Regions from separate parts of the Shewanella sedimentimangrovi genome, predicted to be linked through region 1. Evidence: predicted binding sites of a transcription regulator. Region 1 holds the regulator's gene; each other region holds the start of a gene.
The links. The regulator sigma-54, encoded in region 1, starts transcription at its own class of promoters, with help from an activator protein. The targets are predictions, from matches to a motif close to GTTGGCACGNNNNTNGNNT.

Region 1 (7,557 bases):
CGGCCACTATGCGCATGGTTTTGCCCATGCCGGACTCCAGCATCAGCAGTCCCAACACACTGGACGCCGGTGCCTGTTTGTCGCCTTGGATCAGGGTCACGCTGGCCTTGAATTCGGACGCCAGTATCGCCATTTTGGTGGCGGCACGGGCGTGCAGGCCCAGTTTATTGACTATGGTGATATCACGTTCAAGCCTTGGCAAGATTAAGCTCCCTGTGGCGTGCCTCGACCTTGTGTTTGGTGTTGCTGAAGCGTTTGGCCAATTGTTCTGCGACATATACCGAGCGGTGCTGACCGCCGGTGCAGCCTATGGCTATGGTGAGGTAACTGCGGTTGTTGCGCTCCAGATGGGGCAACCAGGTTTCCAGCAGATTCTCTATCTGCCAGATAAATTTATTCACCAGCACCTGGCGTTCCAGGAACTGTTGTACCGGCTCATCGAGGCCGGTCAGGGGCCTGAGTGCAGTCTCCCAATGGGGATTGGGCAGAAAACGTGCGTCGAACATAAAGTCGGCTTCCGCCGGCATGCCATGCTTGAAGCCAAAGGATTCGAAAATGATCACCAGCTCCTTCTCGCTGCGGCCGAGGAGGATTTCACGCACCATATCACTGAGTTCATAGACATTGAGTTTGGAAGTGTCTATGTAGTGGTCCATCAATTGTGACAGGGGTTCAAGCAGCTTGCCCTCGAGCTTGATGGCGTCCGCCAGGGACATCTTGCTTTTGGACAGGGGGTGCAGTCTGCGGGTTTCGCTGTAGCGCTTGAGCAGCACCTTGTCGCTGGCATTGAGGAACAGGCTGATCAGCTCGGTACCTTCGGGCAGGGCGGCCAACTGTTGTTCCAACACCTTGTGCTGTTCCGGCAGGTTGCGGACATCGACACTGATGGCCACCAGTTCATTGCTGCTTTTCAGCTGGGCCAACAAGGGGCCTATCAGCGGCAGTGGCAGGTTGTCGACACAGTAATAGCCGAGGTCTTCCAAGACCCTCAGGGCAACGGATTTGCCCGAACCGGAACGCCCCGAGACTATGACCAGTTTCATCCGGTGATCACCTGATAGAGTTCACCGTCATCCTGGCTTTTGCGCAGTTGCTTGATGATCTGCTTGTCGTTGAGCTTTTCTGCCATGGCGGCGAGTGTGCTCAGGTGCTGCTGACATTGGTCCGATGGCACCAGCAGCGCAAACAGTATGTCAACCGGTTGTTTATCTATGGCGTCAAAGCTGATGGCCTCTTCACATTTGACCAGCACGGCGATCGGGGTCTCTATGCTGTTCAGGCGGCCATGGGGGATGGCAATACCATTGCCTATGCCTGTGCTTCCCATTTTTTCTCGGGCCAATAGGCTTTCGAAGATCTCTTGAGAAGAGAGGGTGGGGTACTGGGCGCTGGCGATATCGCTGATCAGTTCCAGTACCTTTTTCTTACTGCCCGGAGTGGCACAGGTGGTGCACTCCGGCCTCAGGATGGTACTCAGTTCCATCTTTTAGTGCTTAGTCAGTTTCTCTTTGTGTTTGATGACCTGACGATCCAATTTATCAATCAGAGCGTCGATGGCGGCGTACATGTCTTCATGCTCAGACGTGGCAAACACTTCACCACCATTGAGGTGCAGCTTGGCTTCTGCAATCTGCTGCATTTTTTGAACATTGAGAACAACGTGCACATTATTGATCTGTTCGAAGTGGCGTTCAAGCTTGGTAAATTTGCTCTCTACATAGTTACGCAGTGAATCTGTAATTTCGATATGGTGCCCAGTCAGATTGATTTGCATAGACACTTTCCTCCAGTATTTACAGTGAGTTATAAGCTTTTACGCTGGTTTGACGGCGGGATCAGCATTGCTTCACGGTACTTTGCAATGGTACGTCTAGCAACGTTGATTCCCTGTTCCGCCAGAAGTTCCGCCATTTTGCTGTCGCTCAATGGTTTCTTCTGATTTTCTGCAGCCACCAACTTCTTGATAAAGGCGCGGATGGCCGTAGACGAGCATTCTCCTCCGTCTTCCGTACTGACATGGCTGGAGAAGAAATATTTCAATTCGAAAATGCCCCGAGGGGTATGCATGTACTTTTGGGTGGTCACCCTGGAAATGGTGGATTCATGCATTTCCACCGCTTCGGCTATGTCGTTCAGCACCATGGGCTTCATGGCTTCTTCACCGTATTCGAAAAAGCCCTGCTGGAACTGCACTATGCAATTGGCCACCTTGAGCAGGGTGTCGTTGCGGCTTTCCAGGCTCTTGATAAACCACTTGGCTTCCTGCAGATGGCCGCGGATAAACTGGCTGTCGGCCTGACTGCGACTGGTGCGGGCCATGGCGGCGTAATGCTGATTGACGTTGAGCTTGGGCATGCAATCGGGATTGAGCTCCACCACCCAGCGGCCATTTTTCTTACTCACAGAGACGTCGGGGATAACGTACTCGTCCTTGCCGGACGTGACCTGTTCGCCCGGACGGGGATTGAGGCTCTGGATCAGCACTATGGCTTCACGCAGCTCATCTTCCTTCAGACGGGTTTTACGCATTAGGGTGCGGAAGTCCCGGGCGGCAATCAGATCCAGATGGTCGCGGATCAGTAGTTTGGCGTTTTCCAGGTGTGGTGTGTCGGCGGCAAAGTGGGCCAGCTGGATCAGCAGGCATTCACTGAGGTCCCTTGCCGCCACCCCTATGGGGTCGAAGTGTTGGATGCGCTTAAGTACGGCTTCCACTTCGTCCAGCTCCACTTCATCGTCGCCCATGGCTTCGAGTATGTCTTCCGTGGTCTGGGTCAGGTAACCGCGTTCATCTATGGCGTCTATGATGGCGGTGGCTATGGCCATGTCGGTGTCTGAGAAAGGGGTGAGGTTCTTTTGCCATTCCAGGTGTTCATAAAGACCGTCGCTGGTCTCTCCCTGGAAGGGCATATCATCATCGCGCATCATGGAGCCGCTGCCGGAAGCAGGGGCGGCGGTGAACACTTCGTCCCAGGTGGTATCCATGGGCAATTCATCGGGCATGGACTGCTGGGTCAGGGCGTCGGAGGTTTCCAGGGTGGAGCTGTCATCGTTACTGCTGGCGGTGACGGGCTCGGAGAAGTCGTCCTGCTCCCTGTGGTCTGAATCGCTGCGCTCCTGGCTGTCGAATTGGTCATCGTCCAGCTCCAACAATGGGTTGGAATCCAGCGCTTGTTGAATTTCCTGTTGCAGTTCAAGTGAAGAAAGTTGCAACAGCCTGATGGCCTGTTGCAATTGCGGCGTCATGGTCAGTTGTTGGCCCAGCTTGAGCTGGAGTGACGCTTTCATCTACTGCGGATCCTTGACTGTTATTGTTATCAGAAAGCTGTTTTCTATCAGTTTTGTGAACTGCTGGCCAGTTGCACTCTTCCTTAATGAGATAGAGATCAGGCTAAATTTAACTATAGCCTGAATTGCTCACCCAAGTACACCGCCCGCACCTGCTGATTGTCCAGAATCTCGGCAGGGGTGCCTTCGGCGATGAGGTTGCCATGGCTGACTATGTAGGCTTTTTCACAGACATCAAGGGTTTCTCTGACGTTGTGATCTGTGATTAATACGCCGAGGCCGCGGCTCTTGAGCTGCTCAATTATTTTCTTGATGTCGATGACCGAAATAGGATCGACGCCGGCGAAAGGTTCATCGAGCAGAATAAAGCGCGGATTGGCGGCCAGGGCCCGGGCGATTTCGACCCGGCGCCGTTCACCACCGGACAGGGACATGCCCATGTTGTCGCGGATATGGGTGATGTGGAACTCTTCCAACAGCTGCTCCAGTTCCTCTTCGCGCTGATCCTGGTCCAGCTCCTTGCGGGTTTGCAGTACCGCCATGATGTTGTCATACACGGACAGCTTACGGAAAATACTGGCTTCCTGGGGCAGGTAGCCTATGCCCTTGCGGGCCCGCAGGTGCATGGGGTCCAGGGTCAGATCGTCTTCGTTGATATGGATGCTGCCCTTGTCACTTTTCACCAACCCCACCACCATGTAGAAAGTGGTGGTTTTGCCGGCGCCATTGGGACCCAGCAGGCCGACCACCTGGCCGGTGCGCACGCTCAGACTGACGTCCTTGACCACGGTGCGGTTCTTGTAGCTTTTGGCCAGGTTGCTGGCCTTAAGGGTCAGTTCCGTCATTGGCGAACCGGCTCCTTATTCTGATCCTGTTCTTCGGGCTTGGGCTCCAGCTGTTCCTGGTAATTCTCGGGCTTGATGATGGTAATTACCCGCTCGTCACCCTTCTGGCTACTGTCGGCCTTCAGCTGCTGCTTTTCAATGTCATAGACGATTTTGTCGGCGCTGACCTGGCTACCTTCCTGCTCGATTTTGGCATTGCCCGTGAGCGTCATGGTGCGATTGTCCATGTTGTAGCTAATCTCATTGGCGCTGGCGCTGGCCTCGCGGCCGTCATCCAGGGTCTGACTGTAGGTGGCGGGCTGGCCCTTGGCCACCAATACCCTTTGTCCCGTGGCTTCATCTGTATAGGCACTGAGTTCCTGGGCGTTAATCTTCAGGCTGCCCTGGGTCAGCAGTACCGGCCCACCATAGACCACCCTCTTGTTCTTGATGTCGGCAAATTGGGTGGCGGCGGCAATTTTCACTTCCTGCAACAGGTCGTTGTTTTTGGCTGTGGCCATGGTGGTGCACAGGCACAGTGCCAGTGCCAGCAGGGTTTTACTTGGGTTCATAGCTTCCTTTTACCTGACTGAGCAGTTTGACTTCCTGGGCATTGAGATCGGCGTACAGACCTTGGCCGGTGACATTGAATCCGTTGCCTAAGACCAGAATTGGCCTATCCGAAGTCATTATCATAGTGTTCAAATCCAGCTCCAGATAGCTGGTGGACAGATTTTGCAGCGGTTCCTGTTGGCTGATGGCCTGGATTTGCACGTCCTGCTCCAGTACCACCTTGCCGCTGTTTTTGCTGAGCTTGCCGCGACCGGCGGACAGACGCCATTGGGCCGCACCTTCATTGGGGTAAATCAGATACACGGGCTCGGTGAATTCGGTAATGTTGCTGGCCTGGAAATGCTCCATGTAGCTGGCACTCACCTTGCTGCTGAGCTGGCCTTTGTCATTGTATTCGACACTGCGCAGCTCGGTGGCGATAAAGTCCGGTTGCAGTAAGGATGGGGTTTGCTTGCCTTCGCCCGCATTCTGTTTCGACTGCACCTGCCAGTAGAGCAGCAGCGCGGTGCCGAAGAAGGCGATAATGGCCAGGGTCACCCGGTTCATACGCTCATCCCGTGGGCGCTATCAAACTTGTCCTGGGCCATCAGCAACAGGTCGGCCAGCTCCCGCAGGGCGCCAAAACCGCCACCCTGGTAGGTGACCAGGTCCGCATGCCGTCTGACCCAGGGATGACCATCGGCAACACAGACCGACAGGCCTACCGCCTGCATGACGGGCAAGTCCACCATGTCATCGCCTATATAGGCCGTCTGTGTGGCGCTGACGCCGTAGAGCTTCAGCAGCTCCTCATAGGGTTCGAACTTGTTGTCCACGCCCTGATAAATGTGCTTGATGCCGAGCGCCTTCATGCGGTTCTCAACAATCTGTGACTTGCGGCCTGTGATCACTGCCACCTGGATACCTGCGCCGAGCAGGGCCTTGACCCCGAAGCCGTCGCGGGTGTGGAAGGTCTTGAGTTCTTCGCCCTGGTTACCCAGGTAAATTCGGCCATCGGAAAATACCCCATCCACGTCGCAAATAAGCAGTTTTATCTGTTCGGCTTTCTGCCAGTTGGTCTCTGAGACCGGGCCATAGAGTGCTTCTCTCATCAGATCACCCCGGCCTTGACCATATCCAGCATGTTGAGGGCGCCTATGGGACGCTTGTCGGCATCGACCACTATCAGGCCGTTGATGTTTTTGTCTTCCATCTGTTTCAGGGCCTGGGCCGCCAGAATGTCGGCGCTGGTGGTGATGCAGTTGCGGGTCATAACCTCGGCAATCCGGGTTTGTCTCAGGTTAATCTGGGCGTCTATCACCCTTCTGAGATCACCGTCGGTGAAGATCCCCTCCAGACGGCCGTCTTCATCGATAATGGCGGTCATACCCAGGCCTTTTTTGGAGATCTCGTAGAGGGCCTCGGTAATACAGATATCGTGTCCCACCAAGGGCAGGTCGTCACCCTTGTGCATCACATCACTGACCTTGAGCAGCAACTTGCGTCCCAGGGCGCCGCCCGGATGAGACAGGGCAAAGTCGTCCTTGGTGAAGCCCTTGGCCTGCAGCAGGGCCACGGCCAGGGCATCGCCCATCACCAAAGTGGCTGTGGTACTGGAGGTGGGTGCCAAGCCGAGGGGACAGGCTTCTTCCTGTACCTTGATACACAGATGCAATTGCGCCAGCTTGGCCATGGTGGATTCGGGCTTGCCTGTCATGGCTATCATGGGAATGCCCTGGCGCTTGATGACCGGCATCAGGGTCAGGATTTCGCTCGATTCGCCGGAATTGGAGATGGCCAGCACTATGTCATTGCTGCTCAGTACGCCCAGGTCGCCATGGCTGGCTTCGCCAGGGTGCACGAAAAATGCCGGTGTGCCCGTGCTGGCCAGGGTAGCGGAAATCTTGTTGCCAATGTGCCCGGATTTACCCATGCCCATGACTATCACCTTACCGGTGCATTGCAGTATCAGTTCGCAGGCGTCGGCAAATTCATCGCTGTCGACGAACTGGTACAGGTTGTCCAGCGCCGCTTTCTCTATATCGATGACCTTTCTGCCCCATTGGCGCAGCTGCTTTCTGTCTAGCATAAAACTCTCTCTCGTTATTGCCTGGTGCCTATGCGTGGCTTTGGAACAACAGGTATTGGTAGGCGCCAAAGATCAGCAGCAGTACCACGCCGTGCCAGCGTTGTAACTGACGCTTGCGACCCGTGGTCAATACCAGCAGCGCCAGGGCTGCGCTGGTGGCCAATACCATGTAAAAGTCACGTCCGGCAGCCTGGGCGTCAATGGCGCCGGGCGCTATCAAGCCCGGTAACGCCAGCACTGCCAGAATATTGAATATGTTGGAGCCGACGATATTGCCTATGGCGAGATCGTCTTCCTTTTTCAGCACCCCGGCGACGCAGGCCGCCAGTTCCGGCAAGCTGGTGCCAACGGCGATGATGGTGAGGCCAATGACCAGATCGGACAGGCCATAGAATTTGGCTATGCCCACTGCGCCTTCCACCATCCAGTTGGCAGCCAGTGGCAGCAGGATTATGCCCACGACCAACCACATCAGCGCCCTGGGCGTCGGTACATCCCGGGGAATTTCACTGTCGGCTTCATCGGCCAAGGGGTCCTGTTCCTTGCTGGTCGTGGCATGCCAGATAAGATAGGCCATCAGGGCCAGGAACATCAGCAGCAGTATCACACCTTCGGTGCGGGTGAACAGTTTGTCATGGAGAAAGACACCGGCGAGCACTGTGGCGCCCAGCATCAAGGGAATTTCCCGTTTGAGAGTCTGGGAGCTGACACCAATGGCACCCAGCAAGGCCGTCAGACCCAGGATCAGGGTGATATTGGCTATGTTGGAGCCCAACACATTGCCTATGGCCGTATCCATCATACCTT
Region 2 (7,557 bases), 750 kb from region 1:
TAAACTCTTTGCCCGGTGTCGTTAGGGAGTAAGATAGGGGAAACTTTTGCAAGCATTGGATGAATTGAACAGTCAACTGGATCGCCTCCTTGCTGCTGTTGAGCAAATTGCAGCTGCAGATGAAAAATCAGATGACTTGGTATCAGAATTGCAGGTTAAGGTTGAGGAGCGTCAACTTTTACTCGCTGAACTGCTCGCCGATGAGTCCATGGATGACAGAAACTATCTTGAACATCAATTGATGTTGAGCAATAGCTTCACCCAAAGGGCACTGGCTATACAATCTCAGAGGCTATCTCTGCTGCAGGCGGGAAATAAAAGCAAACGACAGCTCGATGTATATAAGTCAATTGATGCGGATAGGTAGGTACTTATGAGAGGGTCACTGCAATCATATCGTAAAGTTTCGCTGGAAAGCGAAATTGCCGTTGCGTCCCCACACAGGATTATTCAAATGATGTTTGCCGGGGCGCTGGAGCGTTTGGCCCAGAGCCGCTACGCCATAGAGCAAAATGATATTACTAATAAGGGGATATACATTGGCAAGGCGATTGGCATTATTACCGGACTCAGTAATAGCCTGAACATGGAGGCCGGCGGTCAAATTGCGACAAACCTGCATGATTTGTATGACTTCATGCTGCGCAGAGTATCCGAAGCCAATCTCAATAATGATGTGCAGGCCATTGATGATGTTATGGAAATACTGCGTACCATTAAGGAAGGCTGGGATGCTATTCCGCAGGATAAACATCACATTAGCTCACATTCTGAAGCGGTTTGATTCCTGTGTGTTTTTTCATCACAAAAAGGCGCCCTGAGAGCGCCTTTTTTGACTAACGACAAAAAATTGACTAAATCGCCAAATTCAGCAAGAAAATTAGGCTAGAATCAGTGTTGGAACAGCTTATTGCGTAACATAAGCTTGCTTCTCGTGAGCCGATAATACAATATTCCCTCTTGGTAACTTTTCTTAATATTTTGTTACCGGATAATGAGACAGTTATCAGCAACGAACACCAATAATTAATGCGATTTTTCTGGTATTTGAGCGTTACGGCCGACTGAATGATGCAGACAGACCAACGAATTTTGCTTGTAGGAACCCAATCTGAGCGTATTAGTCGCCTTTCCTGCATTCTTGAGTTTTTAGGCGAGCAGCTGGAACTTGTGTCCCCTGTGCAGCTGAACGAAAAAGTACAGAATATCCGATACAGGGCCTTGATCGTTGAAACCGATGCTATCCCTTTGGATAAGCTGAGGCCCATTGCCGCCCAAATCCCGTGGCAACCCATACTCTTGTTGGGACCGGTTGATGCTTTGGGTGGTAGCCTTATCGGCCAGCTTGAAGAGCCATTCAACTACCCCCAGTTAACCGAAATGCTGCATTTTTGCCAGGTCTACGGTCAGGCGAAACGCACCGAAGTTCCCACCAGTGGTAACCAGACCAAGTTGTTCCGCAGCTTGGTGGGACGCAGCGAAGGCATTGCCCAGGTAAGACATCTGATAAGCCAGGTGGCGGGTTCAGATGCAACCGTTCTGGTGCTAGGTCAGTCAGGCACCGGCAAGGAAGTGGTGGCCCGTAATATCCATTATTTGTCTGATCGCCGCGATGGCCCCTTTATTCCGGTCAACTGTGGTGCTATTCCACCCGAGTTGCTTGAAAGTGAGCTCTTTGGTCATGAAAAAGGCTCATTTACCGGCGCCATCAGCTCCCGCAAAGGTCGTTTTGAATTGGCCGAAGGTGGCACCTTGTTCCTCGATGAAATCGGCGATATGCCACTGCAGATGCAGGTTAAATTGCTCAGGGTGTTACAGGAGCGCGTCTTCGAACGCGTTGGTGGCAGCAAGCCCTTGCAAGCGAATGTCAGGGTGGTGGCCGCCACCCATAGGAATTTGGAGCAGATGATAGAGAACAACGAGTTCCGTGAGGACCTCTTCTATCGTCTCAACGTTTTCCCCATTGAAATGCCGGCATTGGCCGAACGCAGCGACGATATTCCCTTGTTGCTGCAGGAGCTGGTGAGCAGGGTATTCAATGAAGGACGGGGTAAGGTGCGCTTCACCCAGAGAGCCATCGAATCCCTCAAGGAGCACGACTGGTCGGGCAACGTGCGTGAGCTGTCGAATCTGGTGGAGCGCTTGACCATCCTTTACCCGGGCGGTTTGGTTGACGTCAACGATCTGCCCATGAAGTATCGCCATATCGACGTGCCTGAGTACAGTGTTGAAGTCAGTGAGGAAATGCTGGAGCGCGATGCGCTGGCATCCATCTTCAGTGATGATGAACCCGTCGAGATCCCTGAGACCCGTTTCCCCAGTGAATTGCCTCCGGAAGGGGTCAATCTGAAGGATTTGTTGGCTGAATTGGAAATCGACATGATCCGCCAGGCGCTGGAGCAGCAGGATAACGTGGTGGCCCGCGCGGCTGAGATGCTGGGGATCCGCCGTACTACCCTGGTGGAAAAAATGCGCAAGTATGGCATGAGCAAGGAATAGTTCATCGCTCAGCAAATGTAAAAGGCCGGCTCTGCCGGCCTTTGTTGTTTTTGTCCCCCAATCATACCCGCTCTTACTTAGATATTTTCATATCTATCATGCAGATAATGTTTACCGCTGATTGGCACGCTTCGTGCAGTTACTGAGCCATGTTCATTTTTTGACGGGGGCAGTATGTCTGCCAAACCTCAGGCTCAGGTAAGCGAATTTCCGGCGTTGCAAGTGTCTTCCCTCAGGGGAGCAAAAGCGAATGCCGTTGCCATTTCCATGGACGAAGTGTTGCACGCCATGCCATCCGGTGTGGTGATATTGGATGGCAATGGTGTAGTGCGACAGGCCAACCCCATGGCCGCCGAATTGCTGGGAATGCCTTTGGTTGCCGAACGCTGGCTCAGCATTATCAACCGGGCTTTTGCTCCCCGTGAGGATGATGGTCACGAAGTGTCCTTGCGCAATGGCCGCAGGGTCAAGTTGGCCATTACCCCTTTACTGCAAACCCAGGGGCAATTGATTGTACTGACGGATCTGACCGAGACCCGTTTGTTGCAAAAACACGTGGCACACCTGCAACGTTTGTCTGCCTTGGGAAAAATGGTAGCCACTCTGGCACACCAGATCCGTACCCCCCTGGCGGCGGCATTACTTTATGCGTCCAATCTTGGCAGTGCCAAGTTAACTGCCGAATCCTCATCCCGCTTTCGACAAAAATTGGTGGACAGGCTCAACGAGCTTGAGCGTCAGGTCAATGACATGCTGTTGATGGCCAAGGGGCGTCACGAAGCCATGGGTGAGCGTACTCAACTGGCACCCATACTGGCCACAGTGATGGATAACTGCGCTCCCCTGGCACAGCGCAGCCAAGCTCAATTGCAGCTTATCGATTCCAGTCAGGGACAAATCCTGGCCAATGCCAATGCCCTGGGGTCAGCGATAAATAATTTGTTGATGAATAGCCTTGAGGCAGGTGCCAGCCGGATAGAAGTAAGGGCCGAGGATACAGAGGGGCAGGTGCTGCTGACGGTCACGGATAACGGTAAAGGCCTTGAGCCAGCTCTACAGCAAAAAGTGCTGGAACCTTTTTATACCACCAAAGCCCAGGGAACCGGGTTGGGATTGGCCGTGGTGCAGACCGTGGTCCGCAATCACGGCGGCGAGTTCAATATGCAATGCGCGCCCGGGCAAGGATGCTGTGTGACATTGCGTTTTCCGCTGGTGGCCGAGTCCATCAAAGAGGAGGTCAACCATGGCTGAAGCAAGCATATTGCTGGTGGAGGATGATGCCGCGCTGCGTGAGGCGCTGGTGGATACCCTGATGCTGGCTCACTACGATTGTCAGGAGGTTGCCAGTGCCGAAGAGGCCATTCTGGCGCTCAAGCATCGCCGTTTTGATATGGTGATCAGTGACGTACAGATGGAAGGTATAGGTGGCATGGGCCTGCTTGGCTATCTGAGGCAACATCATCCCAAGATCCCGGTGTTGCTGATGACTGCCTTTGCCACCATAGGCAGTGCTGTCAGTGCCATTAAACTGGGGGCGGTTGATTATTTGGCCAAACCCTTTGCCCCTGAGGTGCTGCTCAATCAGGTCAGCCGTTATCTGCCGGTGGCAGCGGCTCCCGACAGGCCGGTGGTAGCCGATGATAAGAGCTTGGCACTGCTGTCTCTGGCTGAGCGGGTGGCAAAGTCGGACGCTTCCGTAATGATCCTGGGCCCCAGCGGTTCGGGAAAGGAAGTGCTGGCGCGGTATATTCACAACAACAGCCCGAGGGCCGAGGGGCCATTTGTGGCCATTAACTGTGCCGCCATTCCGGAGAACATGTTGGAGGCGACCCTGTTCGGCTATGAAAAGGGCGCCTTCACCGGTGCTTTCCAGGCTTGCCCCGGCAAGTTTGAGCAGGCCCAGGGTGGCACCTTGCTGTTGGACGAGATCTCCGAGATGGATCTTGCGCTGCAGGCCAAGTTACTGAGGGTATTGCAGGAGCGTGAAGTTGAACGGCTCGGCAGTCGCAAAACCATCAAGCTGGATGTCAGGGTGTTGGCAACCTCCAACAGGGATCTTAAGTCCATGGCCGAGCAGGGGGATTTTAGGGAAGATCTTTATTACAGGATCAATGTGTTCCCTCTGACCTGGCCGTCGCTGAACCAACGTCCGGCAGATATATTGCCGTTGGCCCGTCATCTTCTGGCCCGCCATTGGAGTCGCAATGGTATTGGCGCGGCTCCCGAACTGGACGATGGTGCCTGCCGTCGTTTGCTGTCCTACCGTTGGCCCGGCAACGTGCGGGAGTTGGATAATGTCATCCAGCGCGCCATCATTCTGTGCCACGATGCGACGGTGACGGCCCAGGACATTATTCTGGATGCCCAGGAAGTGGCCTTTACCGAACATACAGAGGAAGGACGCTGTGAGCCGGATGGCCTGGGGGATGAACTCAAGGCCCAGGAGCACGTCATCATTCTTGAAACCCTGTCCCAATGTAAAGGCAGCCGCAAACTGGTGGCCGAGCGTCTGGGGATCAGTGCCCGCACGCTCAGGTACAAGATGGCCAGGATGCGTGAAATGGGCATTCAATTACCGGCCTGACCGCTGATCCCCACCCATAAAAGCAGAGCCTGTCTCTGCTTTTCCTCGTTTCTGCTTTCTTGCCCTGATACAGTTGGCAAAGATTTTGCTTTATCTTGTTATCGCGTTTAATCGCCGTCAAATTAGTGACAAGGGAGCCGGATATGCAAATTGGAAATTCTTCACTGCTGCAGGAGATGCAAGCGCTGACGCGCGAAATCTCGCCGCAGATGGGCATAGAAGCCAATCCTCTGCGCCAGGTTAACAATACCGCGGGCACCGATTTTGGTGATCTGCTGGTCAATGCCCTGGGTAACGTCAGCCAGCTTCAAAGTACCTCCAGCAATCTGGCCACCCGTCTTGAGATGGGGGACACCACAGTCACTCTGTCCGACACGGTTATTGCCCGGGAAAAGGCCAGTGTCGCCTTCGAGGCCACGGTACAGGTGCGCAACAAGCTGGTAGAAGCATACAAAGAAATCATGAGCATGCCTGTATAGGCCCGTAACGCATTTAAAGGGTGACTGACGTGAGCACAGATATGATAGTCGGAGGCGGTGCAGGAATGGGCGCCGAGGGGCTGGAAGGAATGGCACAGGAAAACAAACCCGGCATGCTAGGCAGCCTGGGGGGCGTCGACATGATGCGTCAAATCACCATGATTTTGGCCCTTGCCATCTGTTTGGCCCTGGCGGTGTTTATCATGATGTGGGCTCAGGAGCCTGAGTACCGTCCCTTGGGTAAGATGGAAACCCAGGAAATGGTGCAGGTGCTGGATGTGCTCGACAAGAACAAGATCCCCTACCAGATTGATGTGGATGTGGTGAAGGTGCCCGAGGACAAGTATCAGGACGTCAAGATGATGCTGAGCCGCGCCGGTGTCGACAGCTCTCCGGCGGGCGGCGAGGACTTCCTCAGTCAGGACAGTGGGTTCGGCGTCAGCCAGCGCATGGAACTGGCCCGTCTGAAACACAGTCAGGAGCAAAACCTGGCCCGCGCCATTGAAGAGTTGAAAAGTATCAGTCGCGCCAAGGTGATCCTGGCGCTGCCCAAAGAAAACGTATTCGCCCGCAATAAATCCCAACCCAGCGCCACTGTGGTGGTCACTACCCGTCGTGGAGGTTTGGGCCAGGGTGAAGTGGATGCGATTGTGGACATTGTGGCCTCGGCCGTGCAGGGGCTGGAACCCACCAAGGTGACAGTCACAGACTCCAATGGCCGTTTGCTCAACTCCGGCAGCCAGGATGGTGTCTCTGCCCGCGCCCGTCGGGAGCTTGAACTGGTACAACAGAAAGAAGCCGAATACCGCAGTAAGATTGACGCGATTTTGATGCCGATACTGGGGCCGGAAAATTTCACCTCCCAGGTGGATGTCAGCATGGACTTTACCGCGGTAGAGCAGACTGCAAAAAGATTCAATCCCGACCTGCCCGCGGTTCGCAGTGAAATGACGGTCGAAAACAGCAGCGGCGGCGCCGGTGTGATGGGGATCCCGGGCGCTCTGTCCAATCAGCCTCCCATGGAGTCCAACATCCCGCAAACCCTGGCGGCTGCGAACCAGTCTGCCTCTCAGAACAATGGTTCCAGTCACAGGGAAGCCACCCGTAATTATGAGCTCGACACCACTATCAGCCATACCCGTCAACAGGTTGGGGTATTGCGCCGGGTGAGTGTTTCTGTGGCGGTGGATTTCAAGAACGGCGGCGCCAACGGCGAAGGTCAGGTGGCCCGCGTGCCCAGAACGGAGCAGGAGCTGACCAATATCCGCCGTCTGCTGGAAGGCGCCGTGGGCTTCAACAGTCAGCGTGGCGACATGCTGGAAGTGGTTACCGTGCCCTTTATGGACCAGCTTATTGAGGAGGTCCCCGAGCCCGAGCTTTGGGAGCAACCCTGGTTCTGGCGTGCCCTCAAGTTGGGACTGGGTGCCTTCGTTATCCTGGTGCTGATCCTGTTCGTGGTCCGCCCCATGCTGAAGCGGCTTATTTATCCCGATGGCATTGCCATGCCCGATGAACCCCGTCTGGGTCATGAACTGGCAGAAATCGAGGACCAGTATGCGGCCGATACCCTGGGCATGTTGTCGGCCCCCGATGCAGAGTACAGTTATGCGGATGACGGCTCAATTTTGATCCCAAATCTGCACAAAGATGATGATATGATTAAGGCCATACGCGCACTGGTGGCCAACGAGCCCGAACTATCCACCCAAGTGGTGAAGAACTGGTTACAAGACAATGGCTGAGACTAAAGAGAAAGTGACAACCGGCTTCAATGTCAAAGACTTGTCCGGTATTGATAAGACGGCCATCCTGCTGCTGAGCCTGAGCGAGGCCGATGCTGCCGCCATCCTCAAACATCTGGAACCCAAGCAGGTGCAAAAGGTGGGTATGGCCATGGCGGCGATGCAGGATTTCGGTCAGGAAAAGGTCATCGGGGTACACAAGCTGTTCCTGGATGATATCCAGAAGTTTTCCTCCATTGGCTTCAACAGCGAA
Region 3 (7,557 bases), 1.8 Mb from region 1:
GACCGTTTGGCCACAGGTTTGCTGGCGCTGGGTGTCAGGCCCGGCGACCGGGTGGGGATCTGGTCACCCAACAACATCGAATGGTGCCTGACCCAGTTTGCCACCGCCCGTATCGGTGCCATCATGGTGTGCATCAACCCGGCCTATCGTCCCGAGGAGCTGGAATACGCCCTCAATAACGTCGGCTGTAAGGCCCTTATCACGGCCGACAGCTTTAAACACAGTCAATACCTGGACATGCTCGCCGAACTGGCTCCCGAACTGGCGCACTGCCCGCCGGGGCAACTCAAGGCCGCGCGTTTGCCGGCGCTGCGATGGGTGATCCGTACCGGCACGGCAACCACCCCCGGGATGTTCAATTTCCCCGAGGTGTGTGCGCTTGGCGCCGATGAACACTATCGCGAGCTCAAGACAATCGGGACCGGGTTGTCATGCCACGACCCCATCAATATCCAGTTCACTTCCGGCACCACGGGCCAACCCAAGGGCGCGACCCTGACTCACCACAATATTCTCAACAATGGCTTGCTGGTGGCCGAGGCCATGGGTTTCAGTCACAGGGATAAGCTGTGCATCCCCGTGCCCCTGTATCACTGTTTTGGCATGGTGCTCGGCAATCTGGTGTGTTTGGCCAAGGGCGCCACGGCGGTGTTTCCGGGGGATGCCTTCGATCCCGCCACCACGTTGCAACTGGTGCAGGATGAGCGCTGCACCGCACTGCACGGGGTGCCGACCATGTTTATCGCCGAGCTGGAGCTGGCCAATTTTGCCGACTATGACCTCTCCAGTCTGCGCACCGGGGTGATGGCCGGCGCCACCTGTCCCGAACCTGTGATGAAGCGGGTACAACAGCTGATGCACATGGAAGAGGTGCTGATTGGCTACGGCCAGACAGAGTGCAGTCCCATCAACAATATGACGGAAATCGGCTCCAGCCTGGAAAAGCGGGTCACCACGGTTGGCCGGGCTCTGGCCCACACCGAAGTGAAAATCATCAATGAATTCGGGGAAATACAGGCCATAGGTCAACCGGGCGAGGTGTGCAGCCGCGGCTATTGTGTAATGCAGGGTTACTGGAACGATCCGGCCAAAACGGCGGCAACCATAGACAGCGAAGGCTGGCTGCATTCCGGCGATCTCGGGGTGATGGACAGTGACGGCTATGTGCAGATAGTGGGACGGATCAAGGACATGATCATCCGCGGCGGCGAGAACATCTATCCCCGCGAGATAGAAGAGAAGCTCTATACCCACTCGGAAATTCAGGATGCGGCGGTGTTCGGGGTGCAGAGCGAAAAGTACGGCGAGGAGGTCTGCGCCTGGATCAAGGTGCGTCCCGGCAGCGGCCTGACCGAGGATGAGGTGCGGCACTTTCTGACCGAGAAGGTGGCCTATTTCAAGGTGCCCAGATACATCAAGTTTGTTGAGCACTATCCCATGACTGTCACGGGCAAGATCCAGAAGTTTCGCATGCGCGAGCTGATGTATGAGGAGCTGCAGCGGGACATCAATGCCGTGGGCGCATAAAACTAATGTCTAGGCGGATAAAACCAGTGCCGGGATTAGAAACTGATGCGGCGCCAGAGTTTATCGAGCCAGTTAAGGCCTGCGCTCATGGCCTTTTGGCTGCGTGCCAGGTAAGGCCTGGCCCAGGGATACTCCATGGCCAACAGCGTCAGTCCCAGTGGCAGTAACAGCCAGGCCGGGCCCGGCATCAGCAGCAGGATAAGGCCCGTCAGGGTCAGCAGACCGCCAATCAGGGTCAGCAATGTTTTGCGCACCGGCTTGTGCATGCCTTTGTTCATCGGTTTCTCCACGCCAATAAGCTGTGTCCCCAGTCTAGTGCCGACCGGGTGACACAGGTGTGTCCCTTTGTAACCAAACACGTCAAGCAGGCCAAAAAGACAGGTTAAACAGGACCGTCAAATCTCCTTGCTATACTGAGCCTTATCGTTACCCGGGAAGAATTGGCTGTCATGAGCCTGTCGCATCTTGGCGCTATTTTGTTGGGTCATGGGTGACGGTTGTGTTGGGGAGAGGAAAGGTGTTTGCTGCCGGTTATGAATTGGCGCAGCTGGAGCGCTTAATCCAGACCCAGGGCCAACGCCTGCGCGCGCAGATCCTGGTGCAGTTGCCTGGCCCGGCAAGCCCTTTGCCGCTGCACGCCATAGAGCTTGGCACAGATAAACCGGGCCTGCCCACTGTGCTGTTTGTCGGCGGGGTGCACGGCCTTGAGCGCATCGGCACCCAGATATTACTGACCTTTTTGGGCTCCCTGATGCAGCGCCTTGGCTGGGATCCGCACCTGCAGGCCATGCTATCCGGACTCAGACTGGCCTTCGTGCCCCTGGTCAATCCGCAGGGGATGGCCATGGGACGGCGCGCCAATGCCAACGGGGTAGATCTGATGCGCAATGCGCCGCTGGAAGGTGACAGGGTGACGCCCTGGGTGGGTGGCCAGCGCCTGTCTGCCAGACTGCCCTGGTTTCGTGGCCATGGCGGGCTGGAAACCGAGACCCGCGCGCTGACCGACTATTGCCGTGAGCTGCGAAATAAATCGAGTTTGCTGTTGGTGCTCGATGCCCATTCCGGCTTTGGCCTTGAAGATCATCTCTGGTTTCCCTATGCCTGCCATCACCGACCCGGCAGGGAGATAGCACGCATCTTTCGCTTCTGGCAGCTGTTTGAGGACAGCTATTCCCATCATTGCCATTACCACTGCGGCCCCCAGAGCGCCGTGTACCGCACCCATGGGGATATCTGGGATTGGCTCAGTCAGGATGACAGTCCGGTGCCCCTGTTGCCCTTTACCCTGGAAATGGGCTCCTGGGCCTGGGTCAGAAAAAATCCCCGCCAACTGTTCAACTTTGCCGGCCTGTTCAACCCGCAAAAACAGCACAGGCACCACAGGATTTTGCGCCGCCATACCATCTTGATGCAGTTTATGCTGGAGCTGGCCCATTCCAGGCTGCTGGAGCAACTCTCCCCGGCCCAGTTGACGGGCTTCAGGGAGCAGGGTGTCAAACTCTGGTACCCGGAGCTGCTGCCATGACAACTCTGGTCATGCTGCGGGGCCTTGGCCGCGACAGGCGCCATTGGGAGGGCTTTGACGATAAGCTGAGGGCACAGGGCGTTAAGGTGCTGTGCCTGGACTTGCCCGGTAACGGTACCCTGGCGGAGCGTAAAAGCCCCCTGCGGGTGGAAGAATACGCCGACGAGCTGAGTCACAGACTCGACACTCTCGGTATTGGCGCCTGTGTTGTGCTCGGGATCTCCTTTGGCGGTATGGTGGCGCTGAGTCTGGCAGCCCGCGACAAGCGGGTGCGCGCCGTGTGGGTTTTGGGCTCAAGCGACCGGCACTCGCCCTGGTTCCGGCGCTTTTCGCTGCCGGCGGTGGTGTTTGCGGGTGTTACTGCCGCCGCATCCGTGCTCAGGCAGCGGGTGCTTCCTGACCCACGACCGGAAATTGGCCTGGTTGAAACTGCGATCGTGAAACTTGTCAGCCATCAAAGAGGTGAGGATTGGGAACTGATAGCCCGCTGGAGCCGCCTGCATCAAGTGGCCTGCACCAGCCTTGGCAATATGCTGCGCCAGCTTTGGGCAGCCTGGCGCTTTGAGGCGCCGCCGATAAACTGCCCAAGTTACTTTATCCATGGCAAGAACGACCGCCTGGTGCATCCCTGTTGCAGTGAGTCGCTGGCGGGCCGTTACGGCGCACCGGTGCATTACTTACCCAATGGCGGCCATGATCTGGCCCTGGATGTGCAGCCACAGTTGCTGGCGCTGCTGACTGACGTGGTAGCCGACTAATTAACGTATGGTTTGGCACACCACAGTGTCACTGGGCTCGGGGCATTCTCTCCTCAAACGCTCAAGCTCCCGACTCAGCTGAGTAGTCAGTTCGGTGTGGCTGTCAGCCAGCATATGAAAGTAGTAATTGACCAGAGGCGGCAACGGCAGCGGCACTATGTCATCCATAGCCTTGTCATCCATAGCCTTGTCATCCATAGCCTTGTCATCCACAGCCTTGCCATCAACGCCCTGCTGACGAGCGAATTCTTCCACTACTGAGGGCAGCATCAACATGATATCGCCGCGGCCCTTGCGCAGCATGTCGACTGCACCGGGAAGGGATTTGGCGTAGGTGATATTGCTGATTTTCAGGGCCTTGGCCTGATATTCGAGCACCCGGATGGCGTGTACGCTGATAAGCGTCAGAGGTTGCAGATCTTCAAAGGAGTCCACCTTGAGCGAACGGTGGCCGTATAACCGCAACTCGGTTTTGAATATGGCCGGTTTGACCAGATGCATATGTTGCCATTGGGAAACCACTTCCGGCTCCATCACCATGATGCCGTCGAGGTGACCCTGTTGCAGCACCAGGGGCAGGCGGGCTGCGGGCATATCCACCAATTGCGTTGCCAGACCCAGATTGGCGTATGCCTCCAGCACTTTTTGTTGCACCCCGGGTAGTTTGGACATCACCTCCTCATTGGTGCCAATGCGCAGCGTAGCGGCATCCTGGGCCGCAGTGAAGAGGAAGGGCTGTAAACACAACAGGCCCATCAGCCAGCGTATCATCGGGGACTCCTGCATGGCCGGCCTGTTGGCCGGAACATGCTAAGCATAGCCGCTAAAGCGCCGGCCTTCCCGGCGCTTAGGCTCCGACGCTTAGCTCTGGTGCTGTGGTTAATCCCGCACAGGCACCACGGTACGGCCTATGGGGGTCAGACTCAGCAGTGCCAGCTTCAGGTGCTGGATGCCGAAGGGGATACCTATGATGGTGATAAAGCAGCCCAGGGCATGGGCCAGATGGCCTATGGCGAGCCAGATCCCGAACAGAAAGAACCATACCAGATTGCCGACAAATCCCAGTGGACCTGTGCCCAGATCTTCATGGCCGTGGAGCACCCGGCGGTTGACATGTTCCTGGCCGAAGGGCCAAAAGGCCAGCTCGCCTATGACAAAACAGGCTCGGCCAAAGGGGATGCCTATGATGCTGATAAAACACAGTAATCCTGCCAGCCACCATGCCAGCCCCATGACAAATCCCCCGAGCACAAACCAGGCAATGTTAAACAGCAGTCGCAGCAGTGGCATATAGCTCTCCTTGATTTCGCTGACGGCGGGACTTCTGTCCCGCGTGATTTGCCAATGTCCTAGCCAATACTGTGCCAAATTATGAATATCATTTAATAACAATGTATTATCCGTGCTTTTGCTGCCGAAGGGGGAAAGCCTGTTGGTCTGTTTCACCATAAGCCGGTGATTTTCACCAAGGCTCCACTGACGTACAATGGCCCGGCAATTAAGTACAGGAGCCCTATGTGTCGAGCCTTTTTCCACTGTCACCGTCACCGGTCGAGGAGTTCAACTTTGCCGGACACAGGCTGCTGGTCAAACGGGATGACTTGTTGCATCCACAATTCAGTGGCAACAAGGCGCGCAAATTTGCCTGGTTCCTGGAGCATGATTTTCCCGGGGTCAAACGGCTTATTGGCCACGGTTCGGCCCAGGCCAACTCCCTTTACTCAATGGCGGCACTGGCCAGGCTCAAGGGCTGGCACTTGCAGTTTTATGTTGACCATATCAGCGAGCATTTGCGCCTCAATCCCTGCGGCAACTTCAAGGCGGCCCTGGCACTGGGCGCCGAACTGATTGAATTGGGGGCTCAGGCCCGCAGGGAAGGGATGAATCTTGAGAGCTATTTGCAGCAGCACCTGGTCCCAACCCTGGGGCAAGACTGCTTGTTTGTCCCCGAGGGGGGGCGCTGTGGCTACGCAGAATATGGGGTTGCCGCCCTGGCACGGGAAATTGCCGAGTATGCCGCGACTAATGGAATTGCCGAACTTAAATTGATGCTGCCTTCCGGGACCGGCACCACGGCGCTGTTCCTGAACAAGTATTTTGCGGAGCAGGGCCTGGATATCCAGGTGCTGACCTGTGCCCTGGTGGGGGATGACAACTACCTAAAGGCCCAGTTCGCCGGGCTCGGAGCCCAGGAAAGGCACTTTCCGACCATTCTCTCTCCCGGACGCAAATACCATTTCGGCAAATGTTATCGGGAGTTTTTTGAGATCTGGTTGGCGCTGGAAAAGACCGGCACGCAGTTTGAGCTGCTGTACGACCCGCTGGCCTGGCTCCTGCTGCTTGATTACATGGATGCCCACCCCGATGCCCGGGTGCTATACCTGCATCAGGGGGGATTGCTTGGCAACGAATCCATGTTGCCCAGGTATGTGCGCAAATTCCCCGAACTGGCGCACGCCGCCGGTCTTTCGCTTGAACGCTAAGCCTCAGGCCATTCAACGATTACTGCTGAGCAGCCACTTCACAAAATTTTGCGCCTCGCTGCGCCGGGCAAAGGTCTGACGATTTTTGCCCTTGCCGTCCGTGTAAGCGATGGAGTTTTTGTTTACCGAAATCGCATCAACCGGAAATGCCACCTTAATATCATGACCGTCAGCCTTGTATGACATGGCCACTCTCCTTTTACATTGGGTTGCCTTGGCGATGGTTGGCATCGCACTTTTCCGCAGGGCTCAGGCCATTGGCCCGGCATCCTTGTCGGGGTTGTGCACCAGAGTCCCACAGACAGATGACAGATTAATGAAAGGGGATTCCTCTTTAATTTCCAGTCAGTTGCCGGACCAGTGTTGGCTGTATTGGTGCCATTTCGGTGCTAGACTGGGCCAAAAGCGCAAACACATAAGGACACAAGATGCAAAAGTCGCTTGGGGCAGTGATGCTGCTGTGGCTGCTGGCCATGGGGATGGCAACGACGGCCGAATCGCCATCGAATGCCACTGCCAATGCCGCCCAATCGGACCTGATAACGGCCGTGGCAAAGGAAGAGCAAATCGACCGGGAAATTGCCGGGGACATGGGGGCTGACGCCCACTTCGATTACCGCGATCCCTTGCATCGGGATACACCCAGGGGCGCCTTGCAGGGCTTTTTCCATGCGGCCGACGCTGAGGATTTTAACCTGGCGGCCAAATACCTGGACTTACGTTATCTGCCCCGCGGCATGAATATCCAGCAGGCGCCGGAATACGCCATGATGCTGCTGGCGATTATCGACAGGAATTTGTGGGTCGATCTGGCCCGGATCAGCGACAGTCCCGAAGGGGCGGTCAATGATGGTCAGACGGCGGAACGTGACAGTTTTGCGTCCCTGACTGTGGCAGGCCGGGAGGTTGAGCTGCTGCTGCAACGTGTGCCCGGCAGTAAGTCATCATGGGTGTGGAAGGTTTCCAGTGCCACTGTCGCCCAATTGCCCGAACTGTATCGCACCCTGGGCTACAGTCCGCTGGTGGAGTGGTATATCAGGCATGTGCCCGCCGGGCGCCTGCTGATGCTCGACCTGTGGGAGTGGGCGCTGATCCTCAGCCTGCTTGGCGGCGCTTTTATAGTGGTGCTTCCCCTGACCTGGCTGCTGCGGGCATGGCTGCTGCGAAGCCGCTGGCCATTGCGTTATGAGCTGGCCCGTCTCAGCAGTGGTGCGCTGCGTTTTTTGCTGGCTGTGCTGCTGTACAAGCTGGCGCTTGGCAATAC
Region 4 (7,557 bases), 730 kb from region 1:
ACAGGCCGCAGAAGGTGAAAGACATCACCTATTTCTAGGGAAACCGACTTGCTGACAACAAACCCGGCCATGGCCGGGTTTTGTTTTATCTGGAAGACAGTTTAAGCGCTGAAATCATTGCCCAGGGTGGAGATGGTCGAGGTCTTGCCCTTGTCGTTATAGGTCAGGGAACTGGCATTGCGGCTGACCTGCAGTGCCTGGGCCAGGCGGTTGAGGCTGGCGAGGTTGTGCTCTATCAGTTGGCCATTGAGTTCATTGAGCTGTTGGCACTGTGCCAGGCGCTCTTTGGCGTCCTCGACCCTGGCCTTGAGTTCGGCATCCTGACTGAGCTGCGCCCGATCCGGATGGGCCTCCAGTTGCTTGTCGTTGTGCTGAAGGGCCTGCAGTAACTCGGCCTTGGTGCCGCTTAAGCGCAACAGCTCTTCTGCCGCCTGTTGGATCAGTGCCTGCTTTTCGTCGGTGATCAGTTGCATCAGGCCATCAAGCAGGCGTTGCTGTTGCGTAAGCAGCGCGAGGAGTGTGTGTTCTGTCATTGCTGGGTCCCCTGATGTTAAACACAAGATCAAAAGCAGGCGTCAAAAACGTCGACATTGACCCTACTTTACAGGCAAATAAATGCAAAAGCCCGGCCAACTCTGTCGGCCGGGCTCGCGCTCAGTCTGTTTCCGCTTCAGTCGGTCACGCAAGATCAGACATCAGAATCGAGATCCTGCATATCCTTTTCAAAGCGGGCGATGTTGGCGGCCAGCTTTTCCGGGTCCACCTTATAGCGGCCTTCTGCTATGGCCTGCTTGATTTCGGCAATCTTCTTTTGATCCACATCGGGCAGGGCGGCCATGCGCGACTGAATGCCTTGCAGTTGTTGGGCCTGGGAGGTGATGACCACAGAATCATTCTTGTGGGCAGCACTGTTACCCTGGGTTTGCTCGGTCTTGGCAGACTGTTGCTGCACCTGTTGTGCAGGGGTATTTGATGCGCGTACGCGGGCAGCGTTGGCCGCGTTGCTCTGTTTGATGTCCATTGCCATGATAGGCTCCAAAGTGACTGAAACGGATTACTTAAACTTGTATCGGCGCTGCTGCCAAAAGCTTTAGCTATTTTTACATTTTAACTTCAACTTCTCCAACACCCGTCACTTTTGCTTCCAACTCCTTGTTGGAACTGCTGTTTCTAACTCTAATTTTGTCACCGATATTACCATCTGCCAGGGCCTCGCCCAATGTTTTTATCTGGAAGTGCTCACTCCTGGCGATAATGGCCACCGAATCGCCGCGGCAGACGAAACACAGATTACCGGCGTACACCGGGGCATCCTGGGCAATACGGCGTTTTGCCCGGGTGCCTATCACTTCACTTTCGGCGGCAAACTGTTGCCCCCGCAGCAGGCTTTTATCGACAAACGCCAGGGTCACATCGCCCTCGCCAATCAGCTCTCCTGCCCCCACCGGCCGGGTGGCCACCACCATGGGGAAAAGGATATCCACCCGCACCGAGAGAAATATCTGCCAGGGGTAGTCGAGATCGGGACTGTGGCACTGGACCTTGACCGTGTTGTTCTTGCCTATTTCGCGGTTGCTGGCAAGGGTGGCACTGATGCCGTCGCTGCAGCGTGGTGGGCTCATGCGGTTGTCCAGATTTTGGGCCTGGATTTCCACCCGGGCCTCGTCCGGTGCCTCGATTTTTTGTGCCACCGCCTCTTCAGCCGCTTCCCGTATGGCCGATAGGGTGGGGACAGTGGCAAGGTCGGCGGCCCAAACCGGGGACGTCGAAACTGCGAGAAAGATCCAAATAAACTGTGCTAACTTTAGTTTCATAATGAAGAGACTAGCTTGTCACGCCAGAATACACCTATACTTTCAAAAAATTGGCCTCAATGGCAGTCATCCGTCGCGGTGTGCTGTCAAAAGTTTGACGGCAATGGAATGCGATGGGTCATAGCGGGATTAAAGCAAGTTATATGCCTATACTCTTCAGCATGACAAGGCACCCTCATTCAGAATCATAACTAAGGCGAACTTATGTCGAGCATTCTTGAGTCAGTCAATAAACGTACCCAGTTGGTGGGGCAAAACCGCTTGGAGTTGTTGCTGTTCAAGCTCAACGGCCGCCAACGGTATGGGATTAACGTTTTCAAGGTCAAGGAAGTATTGCAATGCCCACCTTTGACCGCGCTGCCCAGACTCAATCCCTTTGTACGTGGGGTCGCCCATATACGCGGCTCTACCATTTCCGTCATTGATTTGAGTGCCGCCACCGGTGGTCGCCCGATTGAGAACATCCAGAACTGTTTCATTATTATCTCAGAGTACAACCGTTCGGTGCAGGGCTTTCTGGTCAGTTCGGTGGAGCGGATCATCAACATTAACTGGGAAGCCATCATGCCGCCTCCCAAGGGCGCCGGTCGTTATTCCTATCTGACTGCGGTGACCGAGATCGACGGCGAGCTGGTGGAAATCCTCGATGTGGAGAAGATCCTCGATGAGATCTCCCCGGTCAAAACGTCCATCAGCGAAGAGATGGATGCCAACCTGACCATAGACAGGGATCAGCACTTCCACATTATGGTCATCGACGATTCGGCCGTGGCCCGTAAGCAGATTATTCGTGCTCTGAGTTCGCTCAACCTGCAGATCGATACCGCCAAAGACGGTCGTGAGGCCCTGGATAAACTGAAATCCATTGCCACCGAAATGGACAATGTCGCCACCGAGATCCCTTTGATTATTTCGGATATCGAAATGCCGGAAATGGATGGCTATACCCTGACGGCGGAAATTCGCGACGATCCCAAGCTCAAGCACATCAAGGTGGTGCTGCATACCTCCCTGAGCGGCGTGTTCAACCAGGCCATGGTGCAAAAGGTTGGTGCCAACGATTTTATTGCCAAGTTCAACCCCGATGAATTGGCGGCTGCGGTCAACAAACACCTGAGCCTGTAGCAGGAAAGGGCAGTCGAGCTTGTGTTAGGGATTGCCATGCTGTATAAAGCGCCGCTTGTTTTATAGAAGTGTTTCAGAAGCTTGGCTCCGGCGGGGCGGACTTCAACAGAGTGCAGGAAGTAAAGGGTGACTGATAAATCACTGGCTGAGGCTGAGTACAATCAATTCAGGTTGTTCCTGGAACAACACAGCGGCATAGTGCTGGGTGAAAACAAGCAATACCTGGTACGCAGCCGTCTGGCCCCGCTGATGGGCAAGTACGGCCTGCCGTCCCTGAATGAAGTGGTCAAGCACGCCATGAAGCCCACGGAGCGGCAGTTGCGCACCGAAGTGATTGACGCCATGACCACCAACGAGACTTTGTGGTTCAGGGACAGATACCCCTTCGAGCTGTTGGCCAGCGCCCTGTTGCCCGAATTTGGCCGCCTCGGCCGCCCCTTGAAAATCTGGTCGGCGGCCTGTTCCTCAGGTCAGGAACCCTATTCCCTGGCCATGACCATTTTGGAATATCAGCAGAAACGTCCCGGGGCCTTGCCCATGGGGGCAGCCATTCAGGCCACGGATCTGTCGCCTTCCATGCTGGATCGTTGCCGCAACGCCGAATACGATAATCTGGCCCTCGGCAGGGGACTGTCTGAGGAGCGAAAGCGTCAATTTTTTGAGGCTCTTCCCGGCGGCAATATGCGGGTCAGGGACAATGTCCGCCGTATGGTCAACTTCCGTGCCCACAATTTGCTGGAAAGCTATGCGCTGCTCGGCAAGTTTGACATTATCTTTTGCCGCAACGTGCTTATCTATTTTGCCCCCGAGGCAAAGGCAAAGATACTGCGGCAATTTGCTGCCGCCCTCAATCCCAAGGGCATACTCTTTCTCGGAGCCTCCGAATCCATTGCCGGCCTGACCGATGAGTTTGACATGATCCGCTGTAACCCGGGGATCTACTACCAGAAACGCACCTGAGTTAATAACTCACTGTTTTAAAATAATTAATCAGTAATCCTCTCATCGCTGGCAGGTATCTGTCAGCGCCTTCTGAATAAAATCTCCTTTCGATATTTTTTTGGCACGCGTGTTGCTTAATCTCAGTCCAAGTGACAGAGGAGGCAATTTTATGGCGATCAGTTTTGACAAGGCATTGGGAGTTCACCAGTACACCCTGGGGATCCGCGCCGAGCGTGCTGAAGTGCTTTCCAGCAACATTGCCAATGCCGATACCCCCCATTACAAGGCCCGGGATGTGGACTTCCAGGCTGCGCTGCAATCGGCCAAGAGCCAGCAACGCGGTTTGAGCATGAGTCAAACCAGCGAGCGCCACTTCGATCTGGCAGCCCTGACCCGGCAGCATATCCAGTTCCGGGTGCCCAACCAGCCGGATACGGGTGATGGCAACACTGTCGATATCCAACAGGAGCAGTCGGCCTTTATGCAGAATGCCCTCGAGTACCAGATGTCCCTGGGTTTTCTCGAAGGCAAGTTCAACGGCATGAAGAAGGCGATTAAAGGAGATTAACCATGAGCTTGTTTAATATCTTCAATGTGTCTGGCTCGGGAATGACGGCCCAATCGGTCCGGCTCAATACCACCGCCAGTAACATAGCCAACGCCGACTCTGTTTCCAGCAGCGTTGATCAGACATACAGGGCCAGACATCCGGTATTTGAGGCCGAAATGGCCAAGGCCGCCAGTCAGCAGCAGGCCTCCACCGCCGTATCGGTGCGCGGTATTGTCGAGAGCGACAAGCCGCTGCAAAAGGAATATGCCCCGGATCACCCCCTGGCGGACACCGATGGCTACATATACAAGCCCAATGTGAATGTGATGGAAGAGATGGCAGACATGATCTCCGCCTCCCGCTCCTACCAGATGAATGCCCAGGTGGCTGATGCGGCCAAGTCTATGCTGCAACAGACACTCAGGATGGGAAGATAATATGACGCACAGCGCAGGAGGTCATAAGTGAGCCTCGTTAACTCAGTAGGTCAGACGCCGGCCAGGACCCAGTCCAGCAGTGGACAGGTTCAGAGCAGTTCCGGCAACCCGTTTCTGGACAATATCAGGCTGCAGGGAGAACCGGCAGAGCCCGAAAACAAAAACCAACAGCTGGACCAGGACGATTTTTTTGCCCTGCTCAGTCAGCAGTTGTCGATGCAGGATCCGTTCAAACCTGTGGACAACGATCAGATGATCGCCCAGATGGCGTCCTTCTCGACCGTGGATGGGATCTCCAAGCTCAACGACGAGATACTTAACCTCAACGGCGTCATGTCTTCCAGTCAGGCGCTGCAGGCGTCGGGCCTGGTGGGGCAGAAGGTATTGATCCCGTCTTCGACCGGTTACCTGTCGGCTGCGGATCCGGAAATTCGCGGCGTGGTCAGCACCCCCGAGGTGATTAAGGACATCACGATTCGTATCGAGGATGACAAAGGTCAGTTGGTGAAGTCTTACACCATTGACGGCAGTGCCGGCGGCAACGTCGAAGTGGCCTGGGATGGCTTGGATAAGGATGGCAAACCGGCCCCGGATGGTGCTTATACCATCAAGGCCAGCGGCAAGGTGGATGGCAAGGCCCAGGAATTGCCTGTATCTACCTATGCCCACGTATCAAGTGTGTCTCTGGGAACTGCGGCCACCGGCGCAATTTTGAACCTGCGCGGTATCGGCGGCATTAAATTGGCGGACGTCCTGGCGGTTTCTGAAACCTGACCGGACTTGGATTCGGGTCAAGGCCCGGGATGAACAGCTTAATAGAGGTGAATTATGTCTTTTAATATTGCACTCAGTGGTATCGCGGCGGCGCAAAAAGATCTCAATACCACGGCCAACAACATTGCCAACGTCAACACCACGGGCTTCAAGGAGTCCCGTGCCGAGTTTGCCGATGTGTATGCCAACTCCATTTTCTCCAACAGCAAGACCACAGTGGGCGGCGGTGTGACCACCACCCAGGTGGCCCAGCAATTCCATCAGGGCAGTTTGCTGTTTACCAGTAACGCGTTGGACATGGCCATCAGTGGAGGTGGTTTCTTCGTGACCGCCTCTACAGCCGGCTCCCAGGATTATTCCTTCACCCGCGCCGGTGCCTTCAAGGTTGACGCCAATAACTTTATGGTGGATTCCGCCGGTAACTTCCTGCAGACCTTCCCGGTAGACAAGGACGGTAACTCCACTTCTGTGAGTTTGACCACCACCAGGCCGGTGCAGATCCCCGATACCGCAGGCAGTCCTGTGATGACGGAAAACGTCGGTATCCAGATGAACCTCAATGCCGGCGAGAAAGCTAAGGACCCTGCGGCCTTTAATCCGGATGATTCGGATAGTTACAATAACTCCACTTCGGTCACCATATATGACTCCCTCGGTGAGCCCCATATTCTGACCACCTATTTTGTGCGCCCTGAGAACGGTGCCTATACCGGGGTGAACAACTGGGTAACTTTTTATGCCCTCGATGGCCAGCAGGTGGATCTGGGCGGTGCCGCCGGTACCTATAACACCGACTCAGATGGTGACGGTGCGCCCGATGACCTCAATGGTGATGGTGTCCTTGATACCACCCTGGCCCAGACCGCAGGTGGCTGGCGCGGTGCGGTGATAAGCTTCGATTCCGCCGGCGCCTACACCGGCAGTAATCCGGCGGTGATCACTACCGAGGCCCTGGGGGTGTCGGGAGCAAGTGTGCTCGGCCCCGGTGCCGATGGTGCCCAAACTTTGACCATCACTTATGGTAATCCGACCCAATATGCCTCGGCGTTTGAGGTGACCGAACTGACCCAGGACGGTACCACGGTAGGACGTCTGACCAACGTGGAAGTGGGCGCCGATGGTTTGGTTAACGCCAGTTACTCCAACGGTTCGACCGTGCCTTTGGCTCGGGTGGCACTGGTGCGCTTTGCCAACGAGCAGGGTCTGACCCAGGTGGGCAACACCTCCTGGAAAGAGAGTCTGGCCTCGGGCCCGGCCCTGGCCGGTGAAGCCAACAGCGGCACCTTCGGCAGCATTCGTTCCTCGGCCCTGGAGCAATCCAACGTGGACCTGACCACAGAGCTGGTGGACCTGATTTCGGCCCAGCGTAACTTCCAGGCCAACTCCCGTACCCTGGAAGTGAACAATACCCTGCAGCAGACAGTACTGCAGATCCGTTAATCCCCAAGCTAAGCGTTGCCGCCCCGGCGGCAGCGCTTTTCCGCCCAGGTGGCATACCTGGAATATTCCCCAATCTTTTCCTTCGCTTAATATTAAACACCATTGCTCAATTTTTTGGCATAACTTTTGCTTTTCTTTAGCTATGCAAAAAGTTTGACGGAGCAGCCGGTGGATAAACTTCTCTACATAGCCATGAGTGGTGCCAAGCAGAACATGAATGCGCTGGCATTGCGGGCCAACAATTTGGCCAACGCCAATACCGACGGCTTCAAGGCCGATCTGGAGCAATCCAGGGCCATGCAGGCCTTTGGTGAAGGTTTGCCGACCCGGGTGTTTTCGATGACCGAAAGTCCCCAGGCCAATTTCAGCGCCGGTCCCCTAAAAACCACGGGACGGGATCTGGACGTGGCGGTCAAGGGGGATGGCTGGATTGCGGTGCAGGCGGAGGATGGCAGTGAGGCCTATACCCGCTCCG

Region 2: a site for sigma-54 is predicted at 5,156-5,174, ahead of fliE (flagellar hook-basal body complex protein FliE). Genes of this name have one in related genera too.
Region 3: a site for sigma-54 is predicted at 5,161-5,179, ahead of JYB85_RS07490 (YccF domain-containing protein). Genes of this name have one in related genera too.
Region 4: a site for sigma-54 is predicted at 1,947-1,965, ahead of flgA (flagellar basal body P-ring formation chaperone FlgA). Genes of this name have one in related genera too.

Annotation. Positions count from the first base shown of each region.
Region 1 covers NZ_CP071502.1:3,524,680-3,532,236, reverse strand. The annotation lists gene JYB85_RS15770 (HPr family phosphocarrier protein) at 1-202, opposite strand, end outside; gene rapZ (RNase adapter RapZ) at 189-1,043, opposite strand; gene ptsN (PTS IIA-like nitrogen regulatory protein PtsN) at 1,040-1,483, opposite strand; gene hpf (ribosome hibernation promoting factor) at 1,487-1,774, opposite strand; gene JYB85_RS15750 (RNA polymerase factor sigma-54) at 1,804-3,285, opposite strand; gene lptB (LPS export ABC transporter ATP-binding protein) at 3,399-4,130, opposite strand; gene lptA (lipopolysaccharide transport periplasmic protein LptA) at 4,127-4,681, opposite strand; gene lptC (LPS export ABC transporter periplasmic protein LptC) at 4,668-5,228, opposite strand; gene kdsC (3-deoxy-manno-octulosonate-8-phosphatase KdsC) at 5,225-5,773, opposite strand; gene JYB85_RS15725 (KpsF/GutQ family sugar-phosphate isomerase) at 5,773-6,750, opposite strand; gene JYB85_RS15720 (calcium/sodium antiporter) at 6,779-7,557, opposite strand, start outside.
Region 2 covers NZ_CP071502.1:2,775,233-2,782,789, reverse strand. The annotation lists gene fliD (flagellar filament capping protein FliD) at 1-32, shown strand, start outside; gene JYB85_RS12130 (flagella biosynthesis chaperone for FliD, FliT) at 47-367, shown strand; gene fliS (flagellar export chaperone FliS) at 374-784, shown strand; gene JYB85_RS12120 (sigma-54 dependent transcriptional regulator) at 1,069-2,499, shown strand; gene JYB85_RS12115 (sensor histidine kinase) at 2,674-3,750, shown strand; gene JYB85_RS12110 (sigma-54-dependent transcriptional regulator) at 3,743-5,083, shown strand; gene fliE (flagellar hook-basal body complex protein FliE) at 5,227-5,562, shown strand; gene fliF (flagellar basal-body MS-ring/collar protein FliF) at 5,604-7,304, shown strand; gene fliG (flagellar motor switch protein FliG) at 7,297-7,557, shown strand, end outside.
Region 3 covers NZ_CP071502.1:1,755,347-1,762,903, forward strand. The annotation lists gene JYB85_RS07465 (AMP-binding protein) at 1-1,527, shown strand, start outside; gene JYB85_RS07470 (PGPGW domain-containing protein) at 1,563-1,805, opposite strand; gene JYB85_RS07475 (DUF2817 domain-containing protein) at 2,045-3,052, shown strand; gene JYB85_RS07480 (alpha/beta fold hydrolase) at 3,049-3,810, shown strand; gene JYB85_RS07485 (hypothetical protein) at 3,811-4,581, opposite strand; gene JYB85_RS07490 (YccF domain-containing protein) at 4,690-5,100, opposite strand; gene JYB85_RS07495 (1-aminocyclopropane-1-carboxylate deaminase/D-cysteine desulfhydrase) at 5,328-6,293, shown strand; gene JYB85_RS07500 (hypothetical protein) at 6,306-6,479, opposite strand; gene JYB85_RS07505 (mechanosensitive ion channel family protein) at 6,722-7,557, shown strand, end outside.
Region 4 covers NZ_CP071502.1:2,794,013-2,801,569, reverse strand. The annotation lists gene JYB85_RS12235 (LPP20 family lipoprotein) at 1-38, shown strand, start outside; gene JYB85_RS12230 (flagella synthesis protein FlgN) at 102-533, opposite strand; gene flgM (flagellar biosynthesis anti-sigma factor FlgM) at 689-1,027, opposite strand; gene flgA (flagellar basal body P-ring formation chaperone FlgA) at 1,101-1,814, opposite strand; gene JYB85_RS12215 (chemotaxis protein CheV) at 2,019-2,939, shown strand; gene JYB85_RS12210 (CheR family methyltransferase) at 3,066-3,899, shown strand; gene flgB (flagellar basal body rod protein FlgB) at 4,051-4,449, shown strand; gene flgC (flagellar basal body rod protein FlgC) at 4,452-4,868, shown strand; gene flgD (flagellar hook assembly protein FlgD) at 4,896-5,642, shown strand; gene flgE (flagellar hook protein FlgE) at 5,697-7,082, shown strand; gene flgF (flagellar basal-body rod protein FlgF) at 7,251-7,557, shown strand, end outside.